One region of the Caballeronia sp. LZ028 genome, then DNA from elsewhere that is predicted to be linked to it. Evidence: riboswitches for the same ligand, from Rfam matches in the RefSeq annotation. Region 1 holds a riboswitch; the other holds the start of a gene.
What was found. Region 1 has a riboswitch for thiamine pyrophosphate ahead of thiC (phosphomethylpyrimidine synthase ThiC). Riboswitches for the same ligand answer to the same signal wherever they lie in the genome.

Region 1 (4,835 bases):
CTCGCTTTCGCTGACACCTTGCTTCGCCGCGAAATCGCGCACGTCCTGCGTGATCTTCATCGAGCAGAAGTGCGGGCCGCACATCGAGCAGAAATGCGCGACCTTCGCGGAATCCTTCGGCAGCGTTTCGTCGTGGAATTCGCGCGCCTTGTCCGGATCGAGACCGAGATTGAACTGGTCTTCCCAGCGGAATTCGAAGCGTGCCTTCGACAGCGCGTTGTCCCGCACCTGCGCGCCCGGATGACCCTTCGCGAGATCGGCCGCGTGCGCCGCGAGCTTGTACGTGATGATGCCTTCCTTCACGTCGTCCTTGTTCGGCAGCCCCAGGTGTTCCTTGGGCGTGACGTAGCAGAGCATCGCGGTGCCGAACCAGCCGATCATCGCAGCGCCGATGCCCGACGTGATGTGGTCGTAACCCGGCGCGATGTCGGTCGTCAGCGGCCCGAGCGTGTAGAAGGGCGCTTCGTCGCACCATTCCAGTTGCAGGTCCATGTTTTCCTTGATGAGCTGCATCGGAACGTGGCCGGGGCCTTCGATCATCACCTGCACGTCGTGCTTCCACGCGATCTGCGTCAGTTCGCCGAGCGTCTTCAGTTCGCCGAGCTGGGCTTCGTCATTGGCGTCGTAGATCGAGCCGGGGCGCAGGCCGTCGCCGAGGGAGAACGAGACATCGTATTGCTTCATGATTTCGCAGATGTCTTCGAAGTGCTCGTAAATGAAGCTTTCCTTGTGATGCGCGAGGCACCACTTCGCCATGATCGAGCCGCCGCGCGACACGATGCCCGTCATGCGGTTCGCGGTCAGCGGCACGTATTGCAGGCGCACGCCGGCGTGAATCGTGAAGTAATCGACGCCTTGCTCCGCCTGCTCGATGAGCGTGTCGCGGAAGATTTCCCACGTCAGGTCTTCGGCCTTGCCGTTCACCTTTTCGAGCGCCTGATAGATCGGCACCGTGCCGATCGGCACCGGCGAATTGCGGATGATCCACTCGCGCGTTTCGTGGATGTGCTTGCCGGTCGACAGATCCATGACCGTGTCGCCGCCCCAGCGAATCGCCCACGTCATCTTGTCGACTTCCTCGCCGATCGACGACGTGACCGCCGAATTGCCGATGTTCGCGTTGATCTTCACGAGGAAGTTGCGGCCGATAATCATCGGCTCGCTTTCCGGGTGATTGATGTTCGCGGGGATGATCGCGCGGCCGCGCGCCACTTCCTCGCGCACGAATTCAGGCGTGATTTCCTTCGCCGCGTCCTTGCCGAACGCCGCCGCGCCGAAGGCTTGTCCGGCGTGCTGGCGGCCCATCATCTTCGCGAGCTTTTCGCCGTTGGGGCCGCTCGTGCGCAGGCTTTCGAGATACTCCGCGCGACGCTGGTTCTCGCGAATCGCGATGTACTCCATCTCCGGCGTGATGATGCCCTGGCGCGCGTAGTGCATCTGCGAGACGTTCTTGCCGGCGAGCGCGCGGCGCGGATGACGGTGCAAACCCGGAAAGCGCAGTTCGGCCGTTTTGGGATCGGCGGCGCGCTCGCGGCCGAACTCGCTCGACAGGCCGCTCAGTTCCTCGGTGTCGCCGCGCTTTTCGATCCACGCGCCGCGCAGCGCGGGCAGACCGCTGCGAATGTCGATCTGCGCGTCGGGGTCGGTGTACGGGCCTGACGTGTCGTACACGTAGACGGGCGGATTCTTCTCGCCGCCGAAGCCGTCGGGCGTGTCGGATTGCGTGATCTCGCGCATCGGCACGCGGATGTCGGGCGTCGAACCTTCGACATAGACCTTGCGCGAGTTCGGCAGCGGCGCGATGGCGGCGGCATCGACGACGGCGTTTTCCGAGAGGAACTTCGGGTTGGCATTCATGTGCTTGATCTCCTAAGGGACGATTTTTTTCAGCACGAGCGATGTCGTAGCTCGTGGTGACTCAGGAGCTAAACAGGGAGGAACGAGATGGAAAGGTACGGGTTCGGTTGAAGTGGCGTGGACTGCGGCCTATGGAACCCGAACGCTTCCCTGCGCTGGCATTATCCAGATCAGGTTCAAAGGGTATTTCTCACCCACGCCACACGAAGCGCTTCGCCGATGAAACCGCACGAAACCGCGATGTGCAACGCAGGACCCCCGCGTTAGCAGCCGACACGTTACACCGCGGCGTGGCGTCTTGGCAACCATCCCGAAAATGAGCCGATGGATGCGAGCGCTTACTGCATAATGTCGGGCGCCGCGGATTTCCGGGTTTTCCCGAAGGTCGCGCGGTCCTTCCTCGCGCCATTCCCCTTTGCTTTACGCCATGTCGTTCTGTCTGGTTTTGCCCGTTTTTCTCCGGCGCGCAGCCGTCGCCGCGGAGTGATGCATGTCCGCTCTGCCTCCGCCGCGCCTGCCGTTCAGCTTCCCTGACCGTTTTCCGTTTCGCGCGCCGCGCTCTTTCAAGGGGCAGGTCGCGCTTGCGCTGACGGTCGTCTATCTCGTTTGGGGATCGACGTATCTCTGCATCCATCTCGCGCTCGAATCTTTTCCGCCGTTGATGCTCGGCGGGCTGCGCAATCTGTTCGCGGGCATCGGGCTATTCTTGATCGCGGTGCATCGCAAGTCGGTGTGGCCCAGCGCGCGGGAAGTGCGCAACGCGGCGATCGTCGGCACGTTGCTGGAAGGTCTGTCGAGCGGGATGATGGCTTACGGCATGCGGACCGTGGGGACCGGCACGGCCGCCGTGATGGTCGCGACGGTGCCGCTTTTCGCGACGATCTTCACCGCGCTCAGCGGACGCGGCGTCGCGAAAGGCGAGTGGTTCGCGGTGGCGCTGGGTCTGCTCGGGATCGTGCTGCTGAATCACGGCGATCCCTCGCCGAGTTCGACGGTCGGCACGCTGGCGATTCTGTGCGCCGCGATCTTCTGGGCGGGCGGCGCGCATCTGGCGACGCGCCTGCCGCAGCCTTCCGATCTGCTGATGTCGACGGCGCTGCAGATCGGTTTGGGCGGATTGATCGCGACGGCGATCGCGTTCGCATCGGGCGAGCGGTTGGCGAGCGTCGGCGTCGGCGCGGGGTTCTCGTTTTTGTATCTCGTTGTGATCGGTTCGATGGCCGCTTATGTCGCGTATAACTTTCTGATCCGCAATACGAGCACGATCGTCGCGACGAGTTGTCTTTATGTGAATCCGGTGGTGGCGGTTGGTTTGGGCGCGCTGCTGCTCGGGGAAATCGTCACGCAATGGACCGTGATTGCGACCGTTGTGATTCTGCTTTCCGTTGGGCTTTCGTTCTGGTTTGATCAGCGGCGGCGGGGACTTCTCTGAACGCACCATCCTTGTAAAAACCGCTTCTCGTCACGCGGCGACGCTGCATTGATCGATGCAGCACCGCGCGGGGTCTTCGCGCATCCCGAGTAATTCCTCTAACGAATCCGAAACCCTTTCCGGACGGGCCTCAGCGGCCGATACACGCCATCGTCGCACCGTCTCGGGGCATGCTCATTGCTCAACGCATGCGCCACTTCGACGGCAAATCTGATCGATCGAAATGGCAAGAGGGAAACCCGAATCGGGCCCGGCGAGCGAGCGCGCAAAGTCCTGCGGATGCCTAATCGTCCGGACCCGGATGACGATGTGGCCGATCAAATCAAATCAAAACAAAGGAAGGTGAAACCATGAAGCTCATCCGCACCGCTGCCGCGCTTGCCGCCGTCGCCGCTTTGCTCTCCGCTTGCGGCGGAAGCTCCGATGACGTCGGCAAGGAAATCGGCGTCACTCAGCCGCAAGTCCATTTCATCCACGCGATCCCGAGCGGCCCGAACGTCGACTTCTACGACAACAGCAAGATCCTGCAGCCGAATCTCGCCTATAAGGCGGTGACGAACTTCGCGAACATCGACACGGGCCAGCACAACTTTTCCTACGCCGCCGTCAACACGACGACGCAACTCGCCACCGACACGACCATCTCGAACGCGGCGAAAGGGCACGAATACACGGTGATCGCGCTGCCGGACGCGGGCTTCGTGCCGTCGATCGCGGTGATCGACGATCCGTTCGACAAGGGCCTGCTATCGAGCAGCGCACGCGTGCGCGCGTTCAACGCATCGACGAACGCGCCGAACCTCGACATCTATCTCGTCGCGCCGGGCACGAACATCTCGACCGTCAGCCCGACGATGGCGGGCGTCGCCTACAAGAACGCCGTACCGGCGACGACGCAAGACTCGATCTACGTCTCCGGCGGCACGTATCAACTGATCGCGACGCTGCCGGGCTCGAAGACGCCGGTCTATAAATCGGCGTCGTTCGATCTCGTCAACAACGCGGACTGGCTCGTGACGACGCTGCCTTCGGGAACTGCAGCCACGCAACTCGTGCCCGAGAAGATTCGCGTGCTCGTCGCGCAGGGTGGCAACACGCAGCAGCCGGCGCTCGAACTGCCCGACACGCAATAAGGCATGAACCGCACAGCCCGGCCGGAAGAATCGGCCGGGCCTTTTCGTATCGCGCGCAGCTACTTCGCAAGGACGATGTGCGTGGCCCGCTCCGTCGGAACGTGCTCGACCGTCCGATATCCCAAAGCGCGCAAATCCAGACCGTCGAAGAGCGATTCCCCTTGCCCGAGCGCCACCGGCGCGAAAGCGAGGTGGATTTCATCCACATGGCCGGCCTGAATGTATTGCTTGACCGTGGCCGCTCCGCCGCCGATCTTGATGTCCTTCGCGCCCGCCGCTTCGCGTGCCTTTTGCAGCGCGACCTCGATGCCGTCCGAGACGAAGTGAAACGTCGTCCCGCCTTGCATCCGAATCGGCGGACGCGGGTAATGGGTCAGCACGAAAGTCGGCGCATGATAGGGCGGATCCTCACC
Region 2 (4,835 bases), 1.8 Mb from region 1:
GATCTCGATCTTGTAATCATGGAACATCGCGACCGACTCGCGATGCGCCACGCTCACAATCGCCGCCTTCGGAAGCCGCTCGACCAGCATGTTGTAGATATGCAGCTCGTTCTCGGCGTCGAGCGCGCTCGTGGCTTCGTCGAGGAACACGAAGTCCGGCTTGTGCAACAGCACGCGCGCGGCAGCAAGCCGTTGCTGCTCGCCCGGCGACAGACTCCGCGCCCAATGCGCGCTTTCCTCCAGCCGATCCGCATACGCCTCGAGATTGCACAGACGCAGCGCGTCGCGCGACTCTTCATCACTGAACGTTCCACCCGCCGACGGATACGAAAGCGCCGCGCGCAACGTGCCGATCGGCAGATAACTCATCTGCGGGACGAACATCATCTTCGCGTCGACGGGCGCGTCGATCGTGCCGTCGCCGAACGGCCAAAGACCCGCGAGCGCGCGCATCAACGTGCTCTTGCCCGAGCCCGATGGACCGACGACCAGCCAGCGCGAACCCGGCTCGATCGACACGTTCGCCACGCGCGAAAGCGGCGTGCCGTTGGGCAGCGCGAGCATGAGCCCGTTCGTCGTGAGCGACGGCGTGCTCGTGTAGTGCAGGTTGATGCCGCCGCGCTCCGTCGCTGGCGACGTTTCTTCGCGGATATGCGTCGAGCGCATCACGCGCTTGAATTCGCGCAGACGATTCACGGTCGCGCGCCATTCGACCAACGTCGAATAACTGTTGATGAACCACGAAAACGAATCGCTGACCGTGCCGAACGCCGATGAAATCTGCATCAGCACGCCGAACGAAAACGCGCCCGCGAAGTAGCGCGGCGCGGCGACCATGATCGGGAAAATGATCGCGATCTGCCCGTAGAACGACAGCACGAAGGTCATGCGCTTCGTGTACTTCATGATCATCCACCAGTTGTCGCGAATGCGCTGGAAGATGGTCTTTGCGTTCGCCGTTTCGGTCGCGATGCCGTCATAAAACGCAATCTGTTCGGCGTTCTCGCGCACGCGGATCAGGCCGAAACGGAAATCGGCCTCGACCTTCTGCTGCTGATAGTTGATCGACACGAGCGGATGCCCGACCTTCTGGATGATCAGCGAGCCGAGAATCGCGTAGAGCGCGGCGGCCCAGACCATATAGCCCGGAATCGTGATCGGCGTGCCGCCGAGCGAGAAGGTCAGCGCGCCCGCGATGGTCCAGAGAATCGTGATGAAAGTGACGAGCGTGACGAGCGTCGAAAGCAGATCGAGCGAGAGCGAAAGCGTGGTGGTGGCGAAGGATTGCAGGTCGTCGGAAATACGCTGGTCGGGGTTGTCGGCGAGGCGGTCGCGCTCGATGCGGTAGAACGCCTTGTCACCGAGCCATTGTTCCAGAAAGCGGTTGGTGAGCCATTGACGCCAGCGAAACGCGAGCATCTGCCGCAGATATCGACCGTACACCGCGAGCAGGATGTACGCGAACGCGAGGCCCGTGAAGATCAGCAGCAGATGCGGAAAGTCCTTGACGTTCTTGTTCTGCAGCGCGTTGTAGAAGTCGGCGTTCCAGCTGTTGAGCCGGACGTTGATCCACACAACGGTCATGTTGATCGCGATGATCGCGACGAGAAGGCCCCACGCGAAGCCGCGCTCCTCCGACACCCAGTAGGGCTTGATGAGGCTCCACGCCGAGACTTCGTCGGCCTTCTGCTGCGTGCTTTCGGTATGGGTGTTGGTCATGAGCTTCCTGCTGATGCGCCTCGTGGCGCCCGATTGTTACGTCCGCGGCCGGGCCGCGCGCGGCGTTTTCCGGCTCCGCAGATTGTTCCGGGGTTCGCTTAACGCTCACTTAATTTCGGGCGATCGTCCTGCGAACCATGTTCGCGGCATTGTGCCAGAGTGCCGCCGCGCACGATAAAAGGCGGGGAATCCCGGTTTGCAGCGCCTTCGCCTTTCATGTTTTAATGACCCTCGACGAAACAGGGGTGCTTCGCGTGCATCGGCGGCCGGAACGGTCGGCAGCGCGGCGAGGCTGAGAGAGACCCTTTGCACCCGATCCGGGTAATACCGGCGAGGGAAGTTTCCGGAGACCGCGCGAGCCTCGCGCCATTCCTCCAGTCTCTTCCAGTCCTTTCTTCGCGCCCGGCGCGCTTCATGCGCTGCCGAGCCGGTCTCTCCCGCTGATTTCGTCCTCGTGATGTGGCGCCGCGCCAGCACGATCGGGATCGCGTCTTTCGTCTCCATCGTGCACCGCAGCGTTACGCGTATGGAGACATCGAATTGATGAACAGAATCGATCAGGGCGCCGCGCGCCGGCCGGATTTCGCCGTCGTCGGCGGCGGGCTCGTCGGACGGCTCGTCGCCTGGCAACTCGCGGGCGCGGGCCACGACGTCGCGCTTTACGAACGCGGCGACGCCGCCGGCACACAGTCGGCCGCGTGGGTCGCCGCCGCCATGCTCGCGCCGCTCGCGGAAGCGGCGAGCGCGGAGCCGCTCGTCGTCGGGCTGGGGGCGGCATCGCTCGAACGCTGGCCTGAACTCATCGCGCAATTGCCCGAGCCGGTTTTCTTTCAGCGCAACGGCACGCTCGTCGTCTGGCACGGCGCGGATCGCGCCGAAGCGCCGCTCTTCGAACGCCGTCTCAAGGCCAATTCGCCCGCCAATCTGCTCGACGGCGGCTTCGTCAAGCTCGCGGGCGCGCAAGTCGCGCAAGCCGAACCGGCGCTCGGAACGCGCTTCGCGCAGGGCTGGCTGCTGCCGAACGAAGGCCAACTCGACAACCGTCAGGCGCTTGGCGCGCTCGCCGCCGGACTTGCCGCGCGCGGCGTGCGTACGCACTGGAACACCGCCGTCGATGCGATGCCCGACGCGCGCTGGATCATCGATTGCCGCGGCCTCGGCGGCAAGCCCGCGTGGCCCGCGCTGCGCGGCATTCGCGGCGAAGTCGCGCGCGTGCACGCGCCGGGCATCGGGCTGACGCGGCCGGTGCGGCTCTTGCATCCGCGCTATCCGCTCTACATCGCGCCGAAGGAGAACGATCTCTACGTGATCGGCGCGACGGAAGTCGAGGGCGAGGACATGTCGCCCGTGAGCGTACGTTCGGCGCTCGAGCTGCTGAGCGCCGCGTTCGCGGTGCATCCGGGTTTCGGCGAGGCGCGCATCCTCGAACTGAACTCGCATTGCCGGCCGACCTTGCCGGATCACCGGCCGGCGATCGTCTGGGACGGGGCGCGGACCTTGCGCGTGAACGGCTTGTACCGGCACGGCTTCATGATCGCGCCCGAAGTCGCGGATGCCGCGTGCCGTCTCGCCGACGCGCTCGCTTCCGGCGATATCGCCGATGCCGAGGCCTTCTCCGATTTCCGCAGCGCCGCGCGCTGGCCCGAACTGCTGCACGGCGAGTTCGCGGTTGCGCCAGCGCTCTAGTCATCAGGAAACAACCATGAACATCCACATCAATCAGCGCGTCTTCGATTTGCCCGACGCCACCACCGTCACCGACGCGCTCGCCGCGTTCGGCGCGAAACCGCCGTTCGCGGTCGCGCTGAACGGCCAGTTCGTCGCGCGCGGCGAACACGCCACGAAAATGCTCGCCGCCGGCGACAAGCTCGACGTCGTGTCGCCCGTCGCGGGCGGCTGAACTCCGAACCGAAGGATCGAACCATGACCATTTCCACCGCCGACGTCCTCACGCTCTACGGCGAGACGTTTCCGAGCCGCGTGCTGCTCGGCACGTCGCGTTATCCGTCGCTGCAATCGCTTTCCGACTCCATCGACGCCGCTCGGCCGGGCATGGTCACGGTCGCGCTGCGCCGTCAGTCGGAGACTGGCGAAGCCGGCTTTTTCGATGTGCTCAAGCGCCACGGCGTCGCGCTTTTGCCGAACACGGCGGGCTGCCAGAGCGTCGACGAGGTGCTCACGACCGCGCACATGGCGCGCGAGGTGTTCGAGACGCCGTGGATCAAACTGGAATTGATCGGCGACGACTACACGCTGCAGCCCGATCCGATCGGCCTCGTCGAAGCGGCGGCCAAGCTGATCCGCGATGGCTTCAAGGTGCTGCCTTACTGCACGGAAGATCTCGTCATCGGCCGGCGTCTGCTCGATGCCGGCTGCGAAGCGCTGATGCCGTGGGGCGCGCCCATCGGCACGGGCAAGGGCGTGACGAATCCATACGGGCTGCGCACCTTGCGCGAGCGTCTGCCGGATGTGCCGCTGATCGTCGATGCCGGTCTCGGCGTGCCGTCGCATGCGTGTCAGGTGATGGAATGGGGCTTCGATGGCGTGCTGCTCAACACGGCCGTCTCGCAGGCAACCTTCCCGCCGCAGATGGCGCGCGCGTTCGCGCTCGGCGTCGAAGCGGGGCGCACCGCGTTCCTCGCGGGCCCCATGGCCGAGCGCGACAGCGCGCAGGCGAGCACGCCGGTCGTCGGCATGCCGTTCTGGCATCAGGACGGAGGCGCGGCATGAGCTTGTTGAATCGTGAAGTGTTCTGGCCGCCGGCGGACGAGCTGACTGAAGTCGCCGAGCGGATTCGCGCGCGTCTCGGCGAATGGCCGACGGCGGAAACGCGCTGGCGCATCTGCCTGACCGCGCCGGAATCGCCGCAGGCGAGCGACATCATCGTGTTCAACGAGCCGCACGATGTGGCCGCGAACGGCGCCGCGGCAATCCTTGAAGCGCATGGCGATCGCGTCACGCTGCGTCGTGGCGACGAGCGTTTCGCGCTCGAAGGCGAATGGTCGGATGATTGGCTGTCCGCGCTCGCCGCTTTCCTCGACTGCAACTTCGAGCCGCACGACGCGCTGACGCTCGCGCTCGCCTGGCGCGCGGGCGATGAGAACAAGGACGACGCG

Region 2: it holds a riboswitch for thiamine pyrophosphate, as region 1 does, so the genes downstream of both, QCE58_RS14260 (FAD-dependent oxidoreductase) here and thiC (phosphomethylpyrimidine synthase ThiC) in region 1, are expected to answer to the same signal.

The regions. Positions count from the first base shown of each region.
Region 1 is NZ_JARUXN010000001.1:1,260,727-1,265,561, forward strand. Features, by position in the region: gene thiC (phosphomethylpyrimidine synthase ThiC) at 1-1,857, opposite strand, end outside; TPP riboswitch at 1,987-2,127, opposite strand; gene QCE58_RS05910 (EamA family transporter) at 2,348-3,289, shown strand; gene QCE58_RS05915 (DUF4397 domain-containing protein) at 3,640-4,422, shown strand; gene QCE58_RS05920 (dihydrofolate reductase family protein) at 4,482-4,835, opposite strand, start outside.
Region 2 is NZ_JARUXN010000001.1:3,013,058-3,017,892, reverse strand. Features, by position in the region: gene QCE58_RS14265 (ABC transporter ATP-binding protein/permease) at 1-1,719, opposite strand, end outside; TPP riboswitch at 1,951-2,075, shown strand; gene QCE58_RS14260 (FAD-dependent oxidoreductase) at 2,263-3,405, shown strand; gene thiS (sulfur carrier protein ThiS) at 3,422-3,619, shown strand; gene QCE58_RS14250 (thiazole synthase) at 3,643-4,449, shown strand; gene thiE (thiamine phosphate synthase) at 4,446-4,835, shown strand, end outside.